DNA from 3 places in the Pseudogracilibacillus sp. SO30301A genome. Region 3 is predicted to be linked to each of the others. Evidence: riboswitches for the same ligand, from Rfam matches in the RefSeq annotation. Region 3 holds a riboswitch; each other region holds the start of a gene.
The links. Region 3 has a riboswitch for thiamine pyrophosphate ahead of tenA (thiaminase II). Riboswitches for the same ligand answer to the same signal wherever they lie in the genome.
Positions count from the first base shown of each region.

Region 1: it holds a riboswitch for thiamine pyrophosphate, as region 3 does, so the genes downstream of both, SPD89_RS16630 (acetylornithine deacetylase) here and tenA (thiaminase II) in region 3, are expected to answer to the same signal.
Region 2: it holds a riboswitch for thiamine pyrophosphate, as region 3 does, so the genes downstream of both, thiT (energy-coupled thiamine transporter ThiT) here and tenA (thiaminase II) in region 3, are expected to answer to the same signal.

Region 1 covers NZ_JAXHDD010000042.1:9,341-18,258, reverse strand. The annotation lists gene SPD89_RS16635 (ABC transporter ATP-binding protein) at 1-383, opposite strand, end outside; gene SPD89_RS16630 (acetylornithine deacetylase) at 422-1,705, opposite strand; TPP riboswitch at 1,810-1,911, opposite strand; gene SPD89_RS16625 (AI-2E family transporter) at 1,984-3,153, opposite strand; gene SPD89_RS16620 (ATP-binding protein) at 3,590-4,855, opposite strand; gene SPD89_RS16615 (phytoene/squalene synthase family protein) at 5,029-5,856, shown strand; gene SPD89_RS16610 (helix-turn-helix transcriptional regulator) at 6,244-6,447, shown strand; gene SPD89_RS16605 (DUF3169 family protein) at 6,448-7,125, shown strand; gene ytxJ (bacillithiol system redox-active protein YtxJ) at 7,205-7,549, shown strand; gene SPD89_RS23155 (DUF2651 family protein) at 7,981-8,220, opposite strand; partial or broken gene SPD89_RS16595 (MepB family protein) at 8,388-8,896, opposite strand.
Region 2 covers NZ_JAXHDD010000100.1:78-5,800, forward strand. The annotation lists gene nagZ (beta-N-acetylhexosaminidase) at 1-1,234, opposite strand, end outside; gene SPD89_RS22255 (transcription repressor NadR) at 1,260-1,805, opposite strand; TPP riboswitch at 1,990-2,090, shown strand; gene thiT (energy-coupled thiamine transporter ThiT) at 2,177-2,749, shown strand; gene SPD89_RS22265 (hypothetical protein) at 2,915-3,136, shown strand; gene SPD89_RS22270 (hypothetical protein) at 3,279-3,494, shown strand; gene SPD89_RS22275 (spore coat protein) at 3,702-4,001, shown strand; gene SPD89_RS22280 (spore coat protein) at 4,141-4,569, shown strand; gene SPD89_RS22285 (LLM class flavin-dependent oxidoreductase) at 4,775-5,723, opposite strand, start outside.
Region 3 covers NZ_JAXHDD010000047.1:6,855-15,772, forward strand. The annotation lists partial or broken gene SPD89_RS17315 (Uma2 family endonuclease) at 254-625, shown strand; gene SPD89_RS17320 (YbaK/EbsC family protein) at 704-1,183, shown strand; TPP riboswitch at 1,290-1,390, shown strand; gene tenA (thiaminase II) at 1,483-2,169, shown strand; gene SPD89_RS17330 (TIGR02677 family protein) at 2,406-3,899, shown strand; gene SPD89_RS17335 (TIGR02678 family protein) at 3,900-5,075, shown strand; gene SPD89_RS17340 (TIGR02680 family protein) at 5,059-8,918, shown strand, end outside.

The DNA.
Region 1 (8,918 bases), on a different contig from region 3:
AAACCAAACTCTTCTAGTAAGTTGTTAACCGTATTTCTGTCGAGATGGTCTTTTTGTAGCTCTAATGGGAGAGCGGCATTTTGTCGAATTGTTCTCCAAGGCATCAATAAATCTTGTTGTGGCATATATCCAACTTTCCCCAAACGGTTTTTGGCTTGTTTTCCATTTAAATAAATGGAGCCGCTGTTTGACTCCTCAAGTCCAACGATGAGACGAAAGATAGTCGTTTTTCCTGAACCACTTGCACCAACAATACTTACAAACTCTCCATCTGAAACGGAAAAGCTCACATTTTTTAAAATTGGAATTTGTTCTACATCGTTTTTGTAGTAAAAATCAACGTTTTCAAACTGGAGTGCTATTTTTTTATTTTGGACACTCATGATAAAGGTTCATCCTTTTTTTCTAAAATAAGGTAGTGTTACATGTAACGTTTTTCTTGATTAGACCACTGATAAATGAAATGGATCATTGTTTTCGTAAATGCAATTAATTGATCGATAGAAATTTGTTCGTTTATTGCATGTGCATTCAGAAAATCACCAGGACCATAAATCGCTGCCGGAATTCCCGCTTCAGCGAACCAACATCCGTCTGTTACAGAAGGAGAAACATCGATTACAACTGGATTATGATGGATTTTTTCATGTGATTGAGCCAATAATTTTACTGCCTCATGGTTCGGATCCACTTCAAGGGAGGGAAAAATTTCGCCCCGATCTTCAATCATCGAGGAGCCACCCCATGTAAAAGTAGGGGGATTCTCTCGTAACCATGTATCTGCTTTAGCAACATTCATGAGATGTTCTTCTATTTCTCGAATAACTTGTTCATACGTTTCATCTGGGTAGTAATGAACAGTAATCCACAAACGGCATTCATCAGCAATAAAAGCCGCATGTCGGCCCCCTTCAATTACCGCCGGATTAATCGTGTTTGTTCCCGGTGGATAGCCCTCATATTGTTTGGTAATTGCCCAATGACGCTCCAAATTTTGTAACCCTTCTATTAGTTTCATCATTTTTTCAATTGCACTTGCACCAAATAGTCCACCGCCTGCATGGATCATATTCCTCCGTGTTGCATCATGGTAGGTTCTATCACTTTTTATAGTAATCCATCCAGTGATAACTCCTCCTTGACCTTGGATATGTAAATCACTAGTGTCTACAACTAAAGCAAAATCGGCATCATAACCGCGCTTCGTGCATTGTAATGTACCTGCTTCTCCAACTTCTTCTCCGATTACGGATTGAAAGATAATATCCCCGGCTAAGGTGATACTTTCTTCACTTAATAACTTTAACGCAAACAACGCACCCGCTAGTCCACCTTTCATATCTGCTGCTCCACGACCGATGATGCTGTCGTTTTTTATTATCGGTTGGAAGGGATTTGACTCCCATTGTTCATCTTCTCTTACTTCTGCTACATCGATATGACTATTTATAATAAGACTTTGGTGAGTAGCAGATTTTTTCCCTTTCCGAACACCGACGACATTAGGGTCATTTGGATAGACGTCCCACATATCGATAGAAAAACCGATTTCCTCCAAAAACTGTGCTACATATAATTGTGCTTCTTTCGTATTTCTAGCAGGCGGTGCTGCTGTTTTAAATGAGATGAGAGTAGTTAGTAATTCGATTAATTCATGTTGACGATCATCTATTTGTCTGATTAATTGCTGAATCCTACTCATCATTTATAACCTCCTTTCAAATAAAAAAGCCACTTCCAACTTATGGAAGCGGCATATTTTACTATATGCAGTACGAAAATAGCAAACTACACTTTCATCGTGTAATTTTTCGTAATTCACCGCTTCCTTACGCTAGTATGAACTAGTTCAAGTTCAAGGGTTAAGGCAACCGCCTTTCTCAGTTTCGAAAAACACCCCTAGTGGTGATGACAAATATTTAGTTTTGACTCTAATTCCACTATCTCATAGATTTCACTAAAAAGCAATTTTTAAAAATACAATTATTTAAACGTTTCATCTTTTGTGTCTATTTCATATGCCCCGTATTTTTCACCGTAATAATAGTTATAACGTTTTTTAAATTTCTCATAGATGTATTGAACGATAACTTTAATGAGAGCATAACCAGGAATACCTAAAATTACCCCAACTAGTCCAAATAAATTTCCTGCTACAAGTAAAACAAAAATGATGGTAAGTGGATGGACTTTCATTGTTTTCCCCATGATATTCGGAGAAATAAAATTTCCTTCTAAAAATTGTACAGCTGCCCAAACAATTGCCAATTTTAATAGCATAAATGGTGAGTGAACGATTGCGATAATAATTGCTGGAGATATAGCAATAATTGGTCCTAAATATGGAACAACACTTGTTACTGCAGCAATAAGAGCTAAAATAATTGCATAATCTAGACCAATAATCAAATACCCAATATAAAGTAAAATCCCAATGCATGTTGCAACAATAATTTGCCCTTGAATATAAGAACCAACTTGTTCATCCATGTTTCTTAAAATTAGGTTTACATCTGAACGATATCTTGGAGGAAGCAGCTTAATAGTATACTTTTTAAATGCTGTACCATCTTTTAATAAAAAGAATAAGATAATCGGAAAGGTAATGATCGTCACAACCACATTTGTAACAGTTGTTGCAATATTTTTAATTCCTTGATACGCATTGTCGAGATAATTCCCAATTTGTTGTGGTAAGTTACTTAGATTTTCCACAACCCAATCATATCCTTGCTCATAATACGTTTGAAATGCAGATGCTTGCATCCATGATTGGATACTCAGTCCCATTTGGTTTAAGTAAGAGGGAAATCTATTGATTAAATCTTTAATCTGTGACTCTACAATTGGTGCAATAATAATAGTTAGTCCGGTTATTAGACCACCGATTCCTAGAATTATTATAATAATTCCCCAAATTCTTTTGATGCGAAAGCGTTCTAAGAGATTAACGATCGGATTTAATAAATAATAAGCAATAAACGCTAAAACAATGGGGGGAAATAAGGTTGAAAAAATGACTGTTATTGGATTAAAAATAAAAGCAACTTTATCATAAATAAATATGACGATCCCTAACAGTATTAGGACTAAAAGGATAAATATTAGGTCACGACCACCGATAAACTTCATAAATCTACTCGAAAATTTCATTTACGGTCTCCTTTGGAAAAATAATCGAGATGATTGATCAGCATCTCTGTGTTATTTTTTATTAAGACTATTTTCGTAATTTTATTGTTTTTACTTAGTTGAAGTATACTGTGACATAACTATGAAAGAAATACTCGCTCTCCAAGATGTCGAGTCGATTTCGAACATGTCGAGTCATTTACCAAGAAGTCGAGTCGATTTCGAAGAAGTCGAGTCGATTCCCAAGATGTCGAGTCGAACTCAAACATGTCGAGTCATTTCCCAAGAAGTCGAGTCGATTCGCAATATATGAGTCGCCCCAGACTTGAGTTGATACATAGATAACATGTAGACTCTTATGTCGCAGTTTATGGATTTTGTAATTTTAAACAACAATGTTTTAGAGAAAAGGCAATTATTTAAAAGGTATATTATAAGTCTAACATTATTTGATAAATTAAAACCCTAATTTTTCATCATAATCTTCCATTTCAAAATCTTGTTTCATCGTTTTTTTATGATTTTCTTTTAATTCTTCGATAATTTTATCCACGTCAACTTTTTTCTCATAATGCCATTCTAACGCCATGGACATATAAAGTTCATTTAATTGTGCTATCGATAGTCCTTTTGTTTTCTCAGCAATATAATCAATTTTATTTTCATCAACAAATTGGACTACTTTTTTATTCATTAAATATTCTCGACGTAGTTCTATTCCCGGTTGCTTTATCTCGTAAGCACGATCGAAGCGACCAGCTCGATTAATCAAAGCAGGATCGATTTTTTCAGGATAATTGGTTGTTCCAATTAAAAAAATCCCTTCTTTTGTTGTAGCACCGTCTAATGTATTTAGAAAAAATGAACGACATTCATATGGCATGGAGTCAATATCTTCGATGATTAAGATAACAGGTGCTAGTTTTTTGGTTGTTTGAAACACCTCATCGATTGAATAACTTGAAGTATATTCGGTTATTTGCCAATAAACAACAGGGGCTTCAACACTTCCAGCAATTGATTTCACTAGTGTTGTTTTCCCATTACCTGGATTTCCGTATAACAAAATACCGCGCTTGTACGGGATGTCATACATTTTAAAGAAAGTCCCACTTTTTGAGAAAAACTCATCGATGGAACGAAAAATATCTTTTTTAACATTGTCTGCTAGTAAAACCTCATCTCGGTGAATTTGTTTCGTAATATCTTCTTTTGATCGTTCCAATCCATCCTCCGTGTCTGTTAATACAGTAATCCCATGGAGCATAAATTTTCTTTCTTTATCAATCATTTCCTTAATAAATGTTAAGATACTTTCATCATCCACTGCAAAGAAAAATTCTAATGGAAAATCAGCATGACTTTGGTAGATAGTGATAGTTGCATAAGCAACTTGATACTTTTCGAAGTATATTAAATTATTTTCGTCAGAATATGAGATAAAATAATCTTCGTTGTCTATATAATGAATTTTTCTAGCACTAATATGATCGAAAATAGGAGATACTACTTCAATATCAGGTGAATTATTTTTTAGCATTTGAATTATTGCGCTGTTTAACTCTTCAAAACCGTCTTCTGATGAATAAATTTTAAAAGTTCTCCCAGTCTTATCATATAAAGTTTTTACAACCTTTTCAATTGCAATTGCATAATCGTAATAATGTGGCATTGTTTCTCGATCTATTTCTGTAAATTTAATTAATGAAATGTTTTCAGTCATCTTGCATTTTCCCTTCAAGTGTTAATGTAATGAGAGGATTATAATCCAATATTATTCAAATGTAAATATAAATCTAAAATTTTTTAGAAAAAAAGAAAAAAGTAATATGGTAAGAAATATTTGCGATTCTTTGCTATACTTGAATTAGAGTCCGCATAAGGAGGAAACGTAAGTTGAGTTATCAAGCTAAGCTAGAAAAGGAAGCAATGCATGTATTAAAGGAGACAAGCCGTACTTTTTATATCCCTATTACATTATTAAAGCGAGAACTTAGATTAACAGTTGGTTCTGCTTATTTATGTATGCGTGCCATCGATGAAATTGAGGATCATGAGACGTTAGCGGCTGATGTGAAGCAGGATCTTTTACAAAATACTGAAAAGTTATTACTGGAAGATGGCGAGTTTGATCAGCATGCTTACTTACGTTCCATTGAACCGTACCAACTGAAGCTACCAGAAGTTACGATCCGACTAGCTGACTGGATTAAAGTCTGCCCGGAAGGTATCGTTGGAAAAGTAAGAGAAGCTACAGCCGAAATGGCTGGTGGAATGGCGGACTGGGTAAAAAGAGATTGGTTTATAAAAACGAAAGATGATCTAGATAATTATACTTATTATGTAGCAGGGCTCGTTGGGGTTATGCTTTCTGATATATGGAAATGGTATGACGGAACGGAAACGGATCAAGATTTAGCAATAGGATTTGGCAGGGGGTTACAAGCCGTAAATATTTTGCGTAATCAACATGAGGATTATACGGAACGAGGGGTTCGCTTTATTCCCGAAGGATGGAGCAGGGATGATGTATTTGCGTATGCTAACGAAAATTTGCGCCTCGGTGAACAATATTTGAAAGATATTAAAACCCGTACGATTAAACTATTTTGTAAAATTCCATTAGCTTTAGCGAAACGAACATTAGAAGCTATGGAAGCTGGAAAAGAGAAAATGTCGCGTCAAGAAGTAGAAGAAGTAGTTGCAGAAATAAAGAACGAGTAAAAAAGATTGCCAGGGATGATTAGGCAATCTTTTTTTTTTGAAACAATTACTTTCTGTGGATGGGGATGGGATATGCGGATAAATGCATCGAGCCGATATTTGTATAAAAACGCCAATAAAATAGTATTCGCGCAGCGATATTTTTGTGCAGAACCACCGATAAAATAGTGGTCGCGCCGATATATTGCGCAGAAACCGCCGATAAAAAAGTAATCTCGTCGATATATGTACAGAATCCTATCACGCTACAAAGAAACATACATAAACCAAACTTTAAATAGAGAAAATTTACAAATTGATTTTTTTGACCAATATATTTTTAATTTTGACAAATAAACTTTACAAAATTAAAACTATCATTTACAATTAATTCAGAGGTGATGAAATATGAAAAGTCGACTTAAAGAACTTCGCGCACGAGAAGGGCTCAATCAAACACAACTTGCAAAATTGGCGAAAGTGTCGAGACAAACGATCAGTTTAATCGAACGTGAAGAGTTTGTTCCGTCCTTATTGATTGCAGTTCGGATTGCACGTATTTTTGAAGAGCCGATTGAAAACATATTTTTCTTTGAGGAGGATGAATTGTAAATGAAAATTATAATACAACTGTTATTTGGTGCTACTATCGGGTTTTTTGGAGTGTATTTTATGTTAAGTATCTCTTCTTTAGATTTATTAACATATGCTGATGTAATTGTGACTGGATTACTAGTTATCGCTTTTATCCTATTGGGATGGAGTTTTCTTTTACACAGGCAGATAAAAAAATTAGGTAGTAAGAATTTACAAGGTGATGAAGAAGATGAAATTGATGTTTTAAAGTACAAAAAATTTAGTGATTATTCATTATTTTCACAATCTAGTTCGATTATTGCATTATTGGCGTTATGTGTTGTATTAATGATTACAAAAAATATGGTGCTTATCGTTGTTGGAATAATTATCGCAGTTATTAGTTATTTATTTGTAGCCTTTATGGTAAACTTAGTGCATTTTGTTTACCCTGAACGTGAAATACCTAGTGTGTCTGATTCAAAGTATGCTGAAAAATTGTTAGAAACTGCTGATGATGGTGAAAGGTACATCATTTTAAATGGACTGTATAAAACTTATCATTTAGCAAATACAGTATTAATTTTTGCCATGATAGGTGCGACACTTTATTCTGTCTTCACTGATAATTCACAAGTTTTTTCTGTTGTTCTCATGGCGATTGTATTACTTGTGTTAAATGGAAACTACTTGTTCGCTGTTCGTAATAAATAAAAGTATACCAAACTGATTATTTGTATGAAGGAAGAATTATCCTTAAAATAGAGGCAAATGCTATACAAGGAGGATTTATATGCTAGAATTAAAAGAACTTTTAGAAATAGATGATTTAAATGAAGTGTGGGAAACATCAACAGAAAAGCCAGTCATACTTTTCAAGCAAAGCACCACTTGTCCAATCAGCGCTGAAGCATTTGCTGAATTTCAACGTTTTTTAGATAATAATGAGGAAGATATCGGAGCATTTTATGTAAAGGTGAGAGAAACTCGTCCAGTGTCTGATCAGATTGCAGAGGACTTAGGGATCCGGCACCAATCACCACAAGCGTTTGTTTTGAAAGATAAGGAAGCAGTTTGGAATGCTTCTCATGATAAGATAACAGAAGATAGTCTGAATGAAGCGTTACAAAACGTATAATTGAAAAAGAGGATAAGATAAAATCATGTTAGTCATAGAAATACGAACTGTAATATAAATTTTTCATGAAACGTATTCGTTCGGATTTTTTAAACTTTTTTGCTAATTTTCATAATCTGCAATCTAAACAAGCTTGATCTATTCCCGTTAGCAATGTAATCGTAATCTAAAGGCTTAACGACATGTATTTAACGCATTTAAATCAAACGGAAAAATGCAATGTAAAATTTCAGGTAACAATTGATTACGATCATAAGAATGTACCACTTCCGTTATCTTTTTTTCAGTGATCGACAACAGACTTACTACTTGTTGCTTTACAAAATGGCAAATATTTTAAATAATGTAAATCAAAAGCCTAATTCTTCTTTCTATTTTATCGAGGAATTAGGCTTTTGATCTGCAATAATCGCGTCCATTTAATGAATATGTTATAAAAGCCTTGATTGCTTGTTTGAAGATTTCAACACGGATAGTAGTTTGACGCACAAGCCAGCCAATAGGGAAAGTAATGTGTACAATATTAACCAAAACCAAAGAAGTGAATGCAGTATCGTCAAGTTAGCTGTAACAGAAATTATTGCTACCAAAATCGGCGCCAAATAAATATTTTTAAAGATAAGGTATCCGATTATTCCAATCAAAATTGATGCCACTGGAAACGCAAACATAACTAATATAATAAACAAAAACACTTTTATCCTCTACCTTCACTACTTAAATTTATATACAATAGCAGGGATTAAGCTTTGTTAAGCAATTGCATCAGTTCTTGTTCAACAATCGCCGTATTCTAGAACAATGCTTCTTCATACATACTGCGCCGGTTTGCATAGGATTAAAGCGAATACAGTTCTATTATTTTGTCTATGGGTAATTTACTCGGATCACTCATATTAACAAAATAAGGCAATTGCCATTTTTGTGTTTTCATCGCTTGCTTACTAGTCGGTTTATCCCAGCTAGAATAAACTCTCATTGCCATTTTCCCCTTTGATGAACTGGACTTAAGAATTTCCTGTTTGAAAAGAATTTCTTTTGGAAAAATAAATTGTCCAAACCACTATCATTTTTAAAGGCAGTTATGACTAATAAATCAGGTGCTTCCTCATACGTAAAGGGTTGGTTTTTATTATTTTCATCTTTTTCCCAAAAAGCAACAAACTGCCCTACTTTGGTCGGGGTTATATTTGCAACCCTGAAACGAACTGTTCTCGAAGATAATCGAAATATACCAGCTCCATACTTAGAATTTTGTTTTTCTTCTTGAACACTCTTTACAGTTAAACCACTTGGCTCGTAAATCATTTTATTTACATAATTTAATGCTGTATAAAAATCATTCATTATTCCACCCTCAAATTTCCTT
Region 2 (5,723 bases), on a different contig from region 3:
TAACTGTATCCACTATTTCGTATTCTTCTTTTAATAATAAAATTCTTTTTACGCTTTCTTCTATGCGACTTTCTGTTATCTCACCAGCTAGAACAGATGCTTTTATCTGTTCAAAAACAGCTGTTATGTTCTCATAATTATGGGCTACTAAAACAATGTCTACCCCTGCTTTTATAGCATGAACTGCTGCTTCTCCTATTTTATAATTATTAGAGATAGCACCCATTGTTAAATCATCCGTCATGATGACGCCATCAAAATGAAGTTCTTCCCTAAGAATACCAGTAATTATTTCATATGAAAGTGTAGCTGGATCGTCTCCTATTTGAGGTAGCTTAATATGCGCCGTCATCACTACGTCAGCGCCTGCATCAATCGCAGTCTTAAAAGGGACTAATTCAATAGCTTCTAATTCATCCATATTTTTATCTATTACAGGCAATTCTTCATGGGAATCAATATGCGTATCCCCAAGACCTGGAAAATGTTTGATAACAGGAATTACTTGTTCTGCTTGCATTCCTTGCATCACTTCAACCCCGAGTTCTCCCACCAGTTGAGGATTACTTCCAAATGAGCGATCTCCAATTACAGGATTATTTGGATTGTTATTCACATCTATTACTGGGGCAAAATTTACTTGAAAACCAAAAGCTTTTACTTGCCTTCCCAATACTTCACCTGTTTTTCGAGCAAATTCCTTATCGTTTTTCAGACCAATTTCTTCGTTTGTTTGCAAATCGTATAAATTTGGTAATCTCGTAACGGTGCCACCTTCTTGATCCACACTAAGCAATAGCGGTATGTTGTTCTGTTTATTTTCAATTTTTAAATCATTTGATAAGTTTAATGACTGATTCGGTTCTTCTAAGTTAGCTGAAAATAAAATAAAACCGCCTAATTTATACGTATGAATCAATTTCTTTGATTGATTAGTCAAAATTGTACCGGTAATTCCACCAATAATAAGCTGACCGATTTTTTCATCCAAAGTCATTTTTTTAATTATTTTGGATATGTCATCAACTTCATTTTTATCCATACTAGCTTCAGTTTCTCCCTCTAATTGTTTCATCGTTGTAGTTATATTTTCTCGCTGCGGATTTGTTGGGACCAGGTTATGTGAACTTTTTCCAACATCCGCTTCTAATGTAATCATTGGATCTTGAGCCACAGTTAAAAATACAATCAAGCAAACGATTATCGCGATAATAGAAACTACAAATCTTTTCACCAAACCACCTCTGGTATAACGTGTCTTAAATATTGTCAGTTACTAAAATGCCTGCTTTTTTTAAAGCGTTACAAGCAGCATCAATTTTTTCTTGTGAATCTGATTCTATTGTATGTAAATGAATACCCCCGGTTAAAATTAATAGTGGAGCAGCATTATTTTGTGAAAAGCTCTGAACAAACTGTTCTACTTCATATCTACTTTTCACCATAAGAGAGCCGATCAATTCGCCATAAAAAGGATGTTCTACAATCACATCTACGACGGTAACACCGCAGTCTACCATAAGTTCAAGCTCTTTCTTCGTTTCCTCAGGTGTATGTTTACAAACAATCACTTTGCGAAATGTGTCATTCTGAGTTTTCTGTTGATAATACAAATATCCTCGACTAGTCGCAATGATCGGTTCTTCACTTGTTCTAAGTAAAGCAATATCTGTTACGATTACTTGCCTGCTTACACCTGTTTTTTCCGCAAGCATCTTTCCAGTTAGTGGTTTATCGTTTTGCTTAAGCAAATCAATAATATATTTTCTACGTTCGTCGCCGGTCATATTTATCCTTTTTCCCATTTATATTCCATCCCTTTGCTTTTGATGATTATTATTCCATCTTTTTATTTGTTCACATCTTATCACAGATTAATTAACTTGTTGATTGTTATACAGTGTCACTATTGAATATTTTCCCAGTAAGTTTGAATCAAAACTTGAAATGAGCTAAAATAAGATATGATAATGAAAAAGCAGAAATTATAATGTCTACAGGGGGAGCCATTCGGCTGAGAGTGAACAATTTGTTCTTACCCTTCGAACCTGTTAGTTAATACTAGCGTAGGGATGTAGTTTTTTTATGGGAAAAATTAGTCAATCTAAACGGATACCCATCAAGCTCCCCGTAGAATTGCTTTTTTGCATTAAAAATTTGGGGGAGTGTTAAATTAATGAGCTCGAACCGTACTTTATTTTTTATTGAAGTTGCCATTCTAACAGCTTTAGCATTGCTATTAGATATTATTCCTTTTTTAAAGTTTAAACTTTGGCCAGCTGGTGGTTCTATTTCATTAGCAATGATTCCTGTGTTCATACTGGCTTTTCGTTGGGGTATAAAAGGCGGAATCCTTTCAGGGTTCTTATGGGGTATATTGCAGATTGCAGTAGGAGATGCGTATATTCTTAATTTTTGGCAAGGATTAATTGAATATGGACTTGCATTTACTGTACTAGGCTTTGCGGGGATTTTTGCAAAATCTGTTCAACAGGCTGTAAAACAACAGAATAAAAAAGAGTTATTTAAGTTTATAATTGCAGGGATTCTTGTCGGCGGTTCATTACGTTTTCTTGCCCATTTCTTTGCAGGATTTATATTCTTTGCCGACTCAGTACCTGAAGGACAACCGGCTTGGCTATACTCCTTTATTTATAACTGTTCGTACATGATTCCAGCGATGATTATTTGCATTATTATTATCTATTACTTATTTAACAAACAACCGAGAATGCTACTTAAAAATTAAACTATATGTAAAAAATAGATAACCTATTTAATTAATGGTTATCTATTTTTTATTGAAAAATTTTAAACGCCTCGATTGAGCAACCAAAAATAATTGAAATACTATTGGAAAATTGTGGATAAAATCAATAAGATAAGTTCATCTACAGAGATCGAGATTCATACGATGCAAGAATTAAGCTTTATTCTTAAAGCACATGTGCGAAAAGAAGCACGAATTATTTTTCCAATGATTAAAAAGGCACTTCCCGAAGAAGTACTACAAGAAATGGTACCGTACTTACAGATTTTCCGAACGGGAAAGCCCATTGTCTTTAGACGTGGGATGAAAGTGAGGGCCAATATGGAGTGGTATAAAAAACGAAGGTTTGTACCACTTCGTATTTGAAATTATTTTTTCTTGAGATATGCATGAAATTAATGTTAAAAACGGTACAAACGTTCCTCTTTATGTTATAGCAGGAGTTGAGCAACTTGCAAACGAACACAGTTAAGCTAGAGCTTCAAAAACTGACAAAGAGAAAATGGCAATGTACCGTAAGATGACAGCGATAAATACCGCTTTTTCGAATTGGCTTTTAGGTTTTGATGAACTCCAAACAGCTACTTCGAAAGTACTTAAACGCTATTCGGATGAGCCATTTCCTTCACCTATTGTCAATCAAACGATTCGGACAGTAAAATCGAAAAAGAAAAAACAGAAAGCGAAAACGTTTTGTTGTATGTGGTGTAGCTTCAATAATTAAAACTTTAAGGTGGAAAGAGAAAACGGGTTATATAAAGTTTCTTTTCCAACACTAGAAAAGCTATCAAAGATTGGTGGAGCAAGACGGATTCATTTTTACTGATAAATTAATCAGATCTCACTCTTATTTCCTTATTTTAAGTTGTCCGCCCTTTCATTTCCTTTTACTGCGAATAAATTATAGTAGTGGCAAAAAGGAGGTGAATGGTTGGTGAAAGATAATGATAATAAAAAGGAGCTATATAACCTATCCAACCAAATGGTAGAAATTTTTATTAGCAATATATTCTCTAAAAATAACATTGATTTAGAAGAAGCAAAATCTAACATTACAGATGAGCAACGTGAATCACTAAAGCAATCAGTTGCAAAACTTAAAGAACAAGTAGAAGAATTCTTATACGAAAAGAATGCTACAAAGACAGTCACTGAAGATGAAGTGAAAAAGAAAGTTGAAAGTCCTCTTAGGGAACTTTTCTTGAATAGAAATAAACAAGCGGAAGAGTGAGCAGTTGATTAAATGGTTGAATTGATTGGTAAATTAGCGCACTCAAATAACTGCTTCGGTGCATTTAATGAATATATAGGAGGGATAAAATATGTATGATTACGATTACGACTATGATTATAAGTACAGTAATCGGTGGGTGGCACTAGATAGGGATTCAGAGCACCCAGTAGGAAGAGCATGTAAAAACGATTCGAATAATGATATCAATGACGCAGACCAGTATTCAGAAATCGACCAATCTTCCAATGAAACTATCATTATTAGAGATTCTTGCGAGATCACTGTAGAAACCACAGATACGAAAGTTGCCGCTTCTTTACAGGCAGCATTACAGGTTGCCATCGCTGTCGTTATCAATATTACAATAGCAGATAGCAGCCGTGCAGAAAAAGTCACACAAGAACTTCTAGAAATGTCTCAAATCAGGCAAGCAAACAGGCAAAAACTTGTCATTGAGAACTGTCGCGAAATTGATGTTACTACTACTGACACAGACGTAGCAATTTCCTTACAAGTTATGCTCCAAATTCTTGTTGCTCTTTTTGCACAGCTGGGTATCTTATAAAAGGATACTACACTATATTTAATGCTAATTAGTTTGTCTATGTTCCAAATACTGCATTATTTAATCTTGGCAATTTCATTTAGTTGGAATTGCCAAGGTTATTCATGTTTTAAAGAGCAAAAGCGAACCGCAAATACAGCGAATTTTCTTGTGGACGCAACTCCATATGCAAAACAGCTGGTAGAGAAGTATTCAGTTAAAAGGATTATTTCCCCTCAGCAACGTCTTTAAATATTTCGTAAGAACGTTTTTGTTTTTCTTGATCGTAGATATACGTGACAGCCATGATTTCATCAACATTGTATTTTTCCTGAAAATTCGTCAATTGTTTACGAGTAGAATCCTTGTCTCCAGAGAAAGTCACACTAATCATCGATGAAACTGCTGCCTTTTCTTGTGGACTCCAAAGTTCATCCATATTATCAACAGGCGGTACTAATGGTTCCTGGTCTCCTCGGACAACATTTAGGAAAAATTGCTGTAATGTTGTTAACTCCCTTTTTGCTTCTTTATCACTTTCTGCAGCAATTACATTAAGACATGCCGTCATATGCGGAGAATCTAAATAATGAGATGGTTTGAATTCTTTACGATATATGGAAATTGCTTCTTCCATATATCTTGGCGCGAAGTGGGAAGCAAATAAATATGGTAATCCTAGTTCAGCTGCTAAATATGCTGAGTTTGGAGAAGAACCTAATATATAAAGTGGTACATTTGTATTAATAGCTACATTTGCTTTTACATGTCCTTGATCTTTCGCTGACCCGAAGTATTGCAAGAGCTCCTGGATATCTTTTGGAAAAGAATATACAGAATCCTCATTATGAGATCTTCTAAGTGCACTTGCAGTTAACATATCTGTACCTGGAGCTCGCCCTAAGCCCAAATCTAAACGATTAGGATAAATGTTTGCCATCGTTCCAAATTGTTCTGCTACAACTAAAGGAGCGTGATTAGGTAACATTATCCCACCAGCTCCAACTCTAATTTTTTCAGTATGTTCTAATATATGTTTAATCAATATAGACGTAGCTGAACTTATTAAAGAAGCGGTATTATGGTGTTCAGAAATCCAATAACGTGTATACCCCATTTCCTCAGTCGCTTGCGCCAAATTAACCATGGAATCAATCGCTTGTTTTATACTTTCG
Region 3 (8,918 bases):
GTGTAATAGGTAAACAACAACCTCAAGCGGTAGTGAAATTTAGTAATAAAATACTCCCTTCTGTAATACATGTATACCACAATTTCTCTAAGTTTTCACTTGAACATTCATGATTTTTCAAACTATATTAACAAAACGATTTTAGACAGAGGACACAGCTAAAAATAGTTGTAGGCTAGACAAAGTTGGGTAGGTAATAACAAAACATGGTTTAAAATAAAAATAACAATTAAGAGAAAGAGAGGGTGGTAATGTGACGAACCTATACCGTAATGATTCTATTTCAGTTGAGGAGTATTTTCGAATACGGGAAACCTCTGATGCATTACTCGAATATATTGATGGATTTGTTTACATGTCGCCATCTCCATCTACAAAACATCAACGTATATCCAGGAATCTGGAGATCAAACTTGATAATTTTCTTGAAGGAAAGCCTTGTGAGTTATTTCATGCGCCATATGACATTGAATTAAAAAGTGATGCAATAAAGGATACTAAAATTGTTATTCCTGATATCAGTATTATTTGTGATAAAAGTGGTTTTACAGATGCTAGATATGTTGGAGTTCCCAACCTAATTGTTGAAATCTTAAGTCCTTCCAACCAGTCGCATGATCTCATTACAGCCAAATTACTTACAATTAATCCGAGGTTATCGGATATGGTATAATCTGGGCAAAAGGTTGTAAGGAGTGATAAAGTGTCTACTAAACTAAAAGAAAGTGCTCAACAATTTCAAAATAAATTATTGGGTTTAGGATATTCAAATCAAGTAGTTGAATTGCCAAGTAGTACAAGGACAGCAAAAGAAGCCGCTGAAGCGATCGGTTGCGATGTTGAACATATCGCGAAATCAATTATTTTTCGTTTGAAAAATACTAATCAAGCTTTACTCGTTGTTGCGAGTGGGAAAAATCGAATTAATGAGCGGCGAATTAGCGGCTATGTAGATGACAAGATTAAAAATGCGGACGCTAATTTTGTCCGTGAAAAGACAGGCTTTGTCATTGGTGGTGTACCACCGCTTGGTCATAAAGAAAAAGTGATTACACTAATTGATGAGGATCTGTTTCAGTATGAAACAATCTGGGCAGCGGCAGGCCATCCGATGGCAGTTTTCCAATTGACACCTGATGAATTAGTGACGATGACAGGAGGACGAGTAGTCTCTGTGAAATAACTTTGATAATTTTTTGACAAAACGGACAGTTTATAGTTAACTCAATTTTTTGATATTCTTTTGACAAAATGAATAATTTAGGTTAACTTAGGTATTAACTGAATAGATGAATCACTAGGGGAGCAAAATCTTGCTGAGAAAGACATGTCTTGACCCTTTGAACCTGATCTAGATTATACTAGCGTAGGGAAGTGGTGGTGGTATTATTCAATATACCTTAGTATTCTACCATTCCCCATGCATATGGAATGGTTTTTTGATTCTTCATTCAGAAAAATACATAAGGGAGAAGAAATACAATGTTATTTAGTGACCGCCTGTTTAAAGCAGTTGAACCAGTCTGGAACAGTTATTTGGAGCATCCGTTTGTGAAAGGGATTGGGGAAGGAACACTCGATAAGGAAAAGTTCATTCATTATATGAAGCAAGATTATGTGTACCTTATTGAATATTCCCGCGTATTTGCGATCGGAAGCACAAAGGCTAATGACCTAAAAACGATGACGATTTTTGCAAACCTCCTCCACGGGACAATGAATTTTGAAATGGATCTACACCGTGAATATGCAGAAAAATTTGGCATTACAAATGAAGAACTTGAAGCGACAGAACCGTCCGCGACGATGACAGCGTACACGAGCTATATGATCAGCCAGGCGCAACTTGGTGGCGTGGAGAATGCAATTGCGGCAGTACTTGCATGTGCATGGAGCTACAACTGGATCGGGAGAAAACTAGCAACATGGCCAGGAGCTCTCACCCACGAATTTTACGGGAACTGGGTTAACATGTACTCCTCCGACGGATTTACAAAAATTGCAAACGACTGTATCAATTTAATCAATACAATCGCAACAGACAAACCAAAGCATGAACTGAAAAAACTAGAAGAAATCTTCGTGAAAACGAGCTATTTTGAATATATGTTCTGGGACATGGCGGAAAATCTCTCCATGTGGCCAGTGAAAGAATTAGCAAAATCATAAGTAGTTGAAAAGACGGGGGAACCCGTCTTTTTTGATTTTAGGCAGACAATAAACATATCGAAATGATTGGCAAGATGTCGAGTCATTCTACAACATTGAACCTCTGACTTCGCTTGATATTTCTATCATATAATTTTCTCTATACAAGCTTACAGATTTGATCGCAGTTCTTCAATAGACTTTTATCCATCCACAATTTACAATAGAATTAAGTCGAATATTGTAGGTGATCACATTTGCAACCTTTTAAAAAAGTAATTGAAGCTTCCTATTTAACTGTAGATAAAGCGTGGAGCTATCGAGCAATATTACGCTATTTTTATATTCAACATGAAAGAATGCGAGAATTTCTTTTTCCTGAAGAAGTATATGAATACTTAATGAGCTTACAAGAATTTGCTGATTATACCGAAGAACAATTGCATCAAGATTTGGATCAACTCGTACGGTGGAATAACTTAATTGCCCGACAAGAAACGGGGAAAGCTCGTACGATAGAAGAATTTAAGAAAAAGAGATTTCGATACCAATGTACACCATATACTGTCGAATTTGAACGCATGCTACAAGAAATGGAAAAGGGTGGAGAAACGTTTGGTGGATCGCTTGAGAAAAAGGAGTTTGAGCGATTATATCAAGCACTCTTTGAGGTGGAAAAACTTGTTAGGAAAAATTCACCCCTTCCAAGTGCTGATGAATGTGCTCAAATTTGGAACGATGTATTTACGTATTTTCGCTCGATTACGAAAAACACTTCCGATTATATTGCTCATATTAATTCAGAAGAAGCGGAAGAGCGGATGCAAACAGAGGCATTTCTCGTATTTAAAGATCAATTCACGACTTATTTGCGAGACTTCATTATTGAATTACAACAAACAGCACTTAAAATTCAGCAACTATTAAGATCCATTGAACTAACAACATTAGAATCACTGATTGAACAAGTGATCATCCACCAACAACGAGTTCCCCGTTTTGAAGATATTCAATTAGATAAAAAAGAACTTATCGAAGCGGAACAAGAGAAATGGCAAAGTCTATCCATTTGGTTTCTAGGAAATGAACGAAGAGAAAGTGAACTCGACATGCTACAAATCCGCACAAATGAACAAATTAGACGGATCACCCGGGTTGTACAACGATTAGGAGAAAGACATAATTACTTCCGGAGCCGAAAAAAAGATTATCTCCACCTAGCGAAATGGTTTGATACTTTACCTGACGTAAAAGACGCCCATGAACTTTCAGCTGTTGTTTTTGGTGTGTTTCATACAAGGCATTTATTTAGCGATCACGTCCCGACAGATGATATTTATACAGATGTGTGGGACGAGCATCCGATGGAACACGAAACAAATCCACGGATCCGAAATTACCGGGAAAAAACACGCCCAGGTGCGATCATTAGCCAACAGAAACAAAAAGAAGAAACAAAACGAGAGCATCTTCGTCACAAACAAATCGAACAACAAACACTTGAAAAATATATGGATGGAAATGAAATTCATCTCGACCAACTACCAGTTATTGAACCTTACGTAAGAAAAATGTTATTAAGTTGGATCGGAAAAGCAATGATGCGAAAAGACCGAACATTGCAAACGGAACATGGGCACATCGTTAAAGTGATCATGTCCAATGAGGAACGAATCATCTTGCAAGCAGAAGATGGCGCTATCGAAATGCCGAAAGTAATTTTTCAGTTCCTAGAAGAGGTGAACGCGTAAATGGAAATAGCAGCATTCGATGAAAAAGCCCAAACAGCATTACGTGTTCTAATGGAAAAGTTTTGGATTTTAAGATTGCAAGATCCTGAAACGTATCAACTAATTCGTGAACGAGAAAAAATGCTCAAACGCTATGTCGATGAAAAATTTGGCTTTGATTTAATCGTTCATCAACATTTTATCAAACTCGAAAAAATTCCTGTCGAAACGAAAAGTTGGATGGGGATTCAGGAGTTTCAAGAACCACGTGATTATGCGATTTTTTGTTGTGCCTTAGCATTTACAGAAAACCGTTCTGTCGATGAACAATTTTTATTATCTGATATTTGTGAAGATATTAAAGATATGTATCCTGGAGAAATGGCGCTCGATTGGACGAATTACAACCACCGCCGGTCTCTCGTTCGAGTTATTAAACAGCTAGAAAAATTAGTGATCCTTACAACAGTGGAAGGGGAAATAGATCAGTTCGCCATGGACGAGGAACAAGAAGTACTCTATGAGACAACCATTTATGCACGTTACTTTATGCGCTCGTATCCGAAAGATTTATTTGAATATGATTCTGTTACAGAAATTTTAGACAGTGAATGGGAACGTCATGAACAAGATGCCAGAAGAAAACGCGTCTATCGAAAATTAATGATTTCTCCCGTCGTCTACCGGGAAGGAGAAGATGATCCTGATTTTGCGTATATACGTCAATATCGTAATCGACTGCGAGACGACTTAGAAGCACACACCCTCTTTCGGTTGGAAGTTTTTAAAAACGCCGCACTGCTTGTCTCAGAGGAACGAAAACAGGACTTAACCCTTTTCCCAGATCAAAAGGCGATGATGGATGTCGCTCTTCATTTTGCAAGTTATATTCGTGAACAGGAAGAAAAATTTCAAACGGACGAATTCGGGAATATTAGAATTACAAAAATTATGTTCGAACAGACAATAAAAGATGTCCACGCTATTTATGGAAAAGGTTGGAGTAAACAATATCGAGAAGGCTCCATCACAGCGACAATGAATGAATTGGTTCATGTTTTACTCGACTGGGAAATGCTTACAATAGAAGAAGCGACAGGTGCGTACAGTCTTCGCCCATTATTAGGAAGGGTATCTGGGAAATATCCGAAAAATTTTCTCATAGAGGAGGGAAACCGACATGAACAAGCACAATAAATGGAAAATAAAACGAGCAGGTTTGTTAAACTTTTGGTATTACGATGATGAAATTTTTGACTTTGCGGACGGAAAGTTATTATTAAGAGGAAGTAATGGATCAGGAAAATCAGTCACGATGCAAAGTATTTTACCGATTTTATTAGACGGGAAAAAATCTCCAGATCGCCTCGACCCATTCGGTTCCCGCGCTCGGAAAATCGAAGACTATTTACTTGGAGAAAAAGAAATTGCAGGTCGTGATGAGCGGACAGGCTATTTATTTTTGGAATATAAACGAGAAAATACGAATCAATATATAACTACTGGAATAGGTCTACAGGCAAGACGCCATAAGACGTTAAATTTTTGGGGATTTGTTATTACCGATAACCGTAGAATTGGAGAAGATTTCTTCCTATATGAATACGAACATCATGCGGGAGAAAAACAACAAATTCCATTATCCAGAATTCAACTGGAAAACCGAATCGGAACAGGTGGGCATGTCGTTCGTACACAAGGCGACTATATGAAGCTTGTCAATAAATATATTTTCGGTTTTGAAACGATCGAAGCGTATGAAGATTTGATTAAACTATTAATCCAACTCAGAAGTCCGAAATTATCTAAAGATTTTCGCCCAACGGTCATTTATGAGATTTTAGAAGCAGCGTTACCACCACTGACAGATGAAGATCTCCGTCACCTGTCTGACACGATTGAACATATGGATCAAACGAAACAACAGATCGAACAATTAGACCGGGAACAAGAAGCGTTAGATAAATTGATCAAACGTTATCATGCCTACAATGAGTATAAACTTGTTGAGGCGGCAAGTCATTATGTGGAAGCGAAAAAAAGGTTTCAAAAAGAAGAAAAATTGATTACCGAAAAAACGCAGGAAAAACATGAACTAGAGTTCGAATTGGAACAACTTACGAAACGAAAACAAGAACTAGAACAGCAGTCAGAACTATTAGAGAAAAAACAAAATCGATTACAGAAACATAAAGTTTGGAGTTTAGAAGAAGAACGAACGACTGAAATAGAACGTTTCACAGAAACGAATCGAGAATATGAGAAAAAGGATAAAGCAGTAACAGAAAAAACAAAACAAGAAGTCAAAACAAAAGAACAGATCGAGCACTTGTCAGGGAAAATTTCTGAAATCGAAAATAAAATGGCAGACCAGCTTATTGACTTAGCAGCGGATGCAGCAGAATCCTCTTTTGAACGTCACGAGCTAAATGTCCAAGATTTTGAACGATCTAAAGATGATAATTTTGATTTTACCGTTTGGAAGCAGGAAGCTGGAAATCATTATGACCAGCTAGGTGCAATTAGTGAACAACTTCGAACGTATGAACAAAAGAAAACAGAAATTGCTGAAACCGAAAAAATAATTGCTAATACACAGCTTGAGATCGACCAAACGAAGCAAGAAGAAAACGACTGGACACAAGTTTTTGAAAAAGATAAACAAGAAAAAATCGATGAAATTCATGCATGGGCAGAAAAACATGATTTTTTAGGCATCGATTCAGGGTTGTTACAACAAACGTCACGCGATCTATTACGATTGTATGAACCAACTTCCTTTGAAATAATTCGTATGCCGTATGTGCAGGCGAGTAATGATTTTCAACTACGAGTAAATGAATCCATTGCGATGAAGAAAGCAGAGCGAACGGCGATTCAACAAGAAATCGCAGAGCAGGAAAGTGAATTAGCTGAATGGAAAAGCAAACGAGACCCTGAACCACCAAATCAACAAGAAGCAACAAAAGAAGCGCGTAAAAGACTGCAGAGAGCGAATCATGCCTTTATTCCATTTTATGAGGCAGTTGAATTTCAGGAACATGTTGATGAAGAGGTCAGAAAACGGATCGAAGCGGCACTTATTGATGCAGGGTTACTCGATGCACTGATTACGAATGAGAACATACTGATCGAACATGACCGAGTATTTCAACCAAATCCGCAGATGATGGCACATACATTGGCAGATTATCTTTTTCCAGATGTCGATGAACATACGAAGGTAGAAGCTTCACGGATCGATGAAGTGCTGCGAAGCATCTTAGTGGAAAGTGATGAAGCAGAAGGTATTACAATCCGAGTTGATGGTACGTATAAGATCGGATCTGTCGAAGGACATGCTGTACCAGTTGAAACTGTACGTTTTATTGGAAAAAATGCCAGGAAACGGTATAGAGAAGAACAAATTGAGCGTATTACGGCTGAAATTGAACGTCTCAATAAGAACGAACAACATGTGCAGAAAGCGATATTAGCGTTAGAAGAAAAAGTCGAAGCGGCACAAGCAGCGATGAAAATTTTTCCGAATGATGATGACTTAAACGTCAGTTTTAATCATATTGAAACTTGTCGCTTTCAGATTAGCCAACTAAAAAAGCAACTAGTTAATTATGACCAAAAACTACGAGAGATTATCGATGTTTTCCAAGCAATTAAACGAAAACTTGATATGGAAACAAAGGGTTTAAATATTGAATTTACGTATGAAGCATATCAAGAAGCACTTACTATTCAACGCCGTTATGAAAAAGATGTAAGTGATTTAGAAAAATACCACGTCACCTACCGCCATGAACAACGGAACAAAGAACAAGCAGAAAGTCGTCTGAACGAGCTGGAATTGGAAGTCGATGAATTAAAAGGGGAATTAAATCTTTTAGAAGATAAACAGATACGACTGGAACAAAATATCGCTGAAATTGAAAGTCAGTTACAAGCTCATGGCATGGAGGATATTCGGAAGCAAATTCAAGACGTACAAAGAGATATCGCGGAAACAAATGCTGAACTAGAAACAAATCGAGATGATACCCCGTTAAAAGCAGTGAAATTACAGACAATAGAAACGGTCATTTTGGAGCAGCAACAACGAGTGCGATTTTCAAAAGTCATCATAGAAGCGTGGAAAAAGCTATATGTACAAGAAATCGCATACGGATTTATTGAACTTCCTGAAGAAATCGAAGCAGAAAAACAAGTGACCTGGATTATCAAAAAATATAAAGACCAATTAACGGAACCAGCTAAAATTGAAGAGCAATTATCCAAAGTGTTTTACGAACAACTTTCTAATTTAATGGAGTATCGTATGACCGAACATTCGACGCCAATTCCTGACGTAAATGTTTCAAGCGAATTATGGACAGATGAGCAAAATATATTACTTGAAAATTGGAAAAACAAAGCATCAAGACGGATCATTCAACTTGATTTTCAAGGAAAACGTTTGAGCCCATATTATGTGCAGGAGATGGTGGAGGAAGACCGCTCCCGCCAACAGACGATGTTAAATGATCAGGATCGCCAATTATATGAAGAAATTTTATTTGATTCGGTCGGAAAAAAATTAAGAAGCAGAATTCACCGTGCACAAGAATGGACGAAAAAAATGAATGAGCTCATGATAAAAAGTGACTCGACCTCTGGGATATCCTTTTCCATCCAGTGGAAGCCACGAACAGCTGAAACTGAAGCAGAACTCGACACGAAGGAACTTGTCGACTTGTTACGGAGAGATCCGCGTTTATTAAAAGAAGCAGATTTAAATCAAGTGATGGAGCATTTCCGTTCCAAAATCGATCGTGCGAAAGAACTAATTGAAATCAAAGGAGAAGGAAACACGCTCCTCCAAGTGTTAAAAGAAGTGCTCGATTATCGTTATTGGTTTTCATTTGTCCTGTCCTATCAAAGAGTCGGAGAACCAAAGCGAGAACTGACGAATAATGCCTTTTACAAATTTAGTGGTGGAGAAAAAGCGATGGCCATGTATATTCCACTCTTCACCGCTTGTTATTCAAGATATTTAGAAGCAGATCAAGC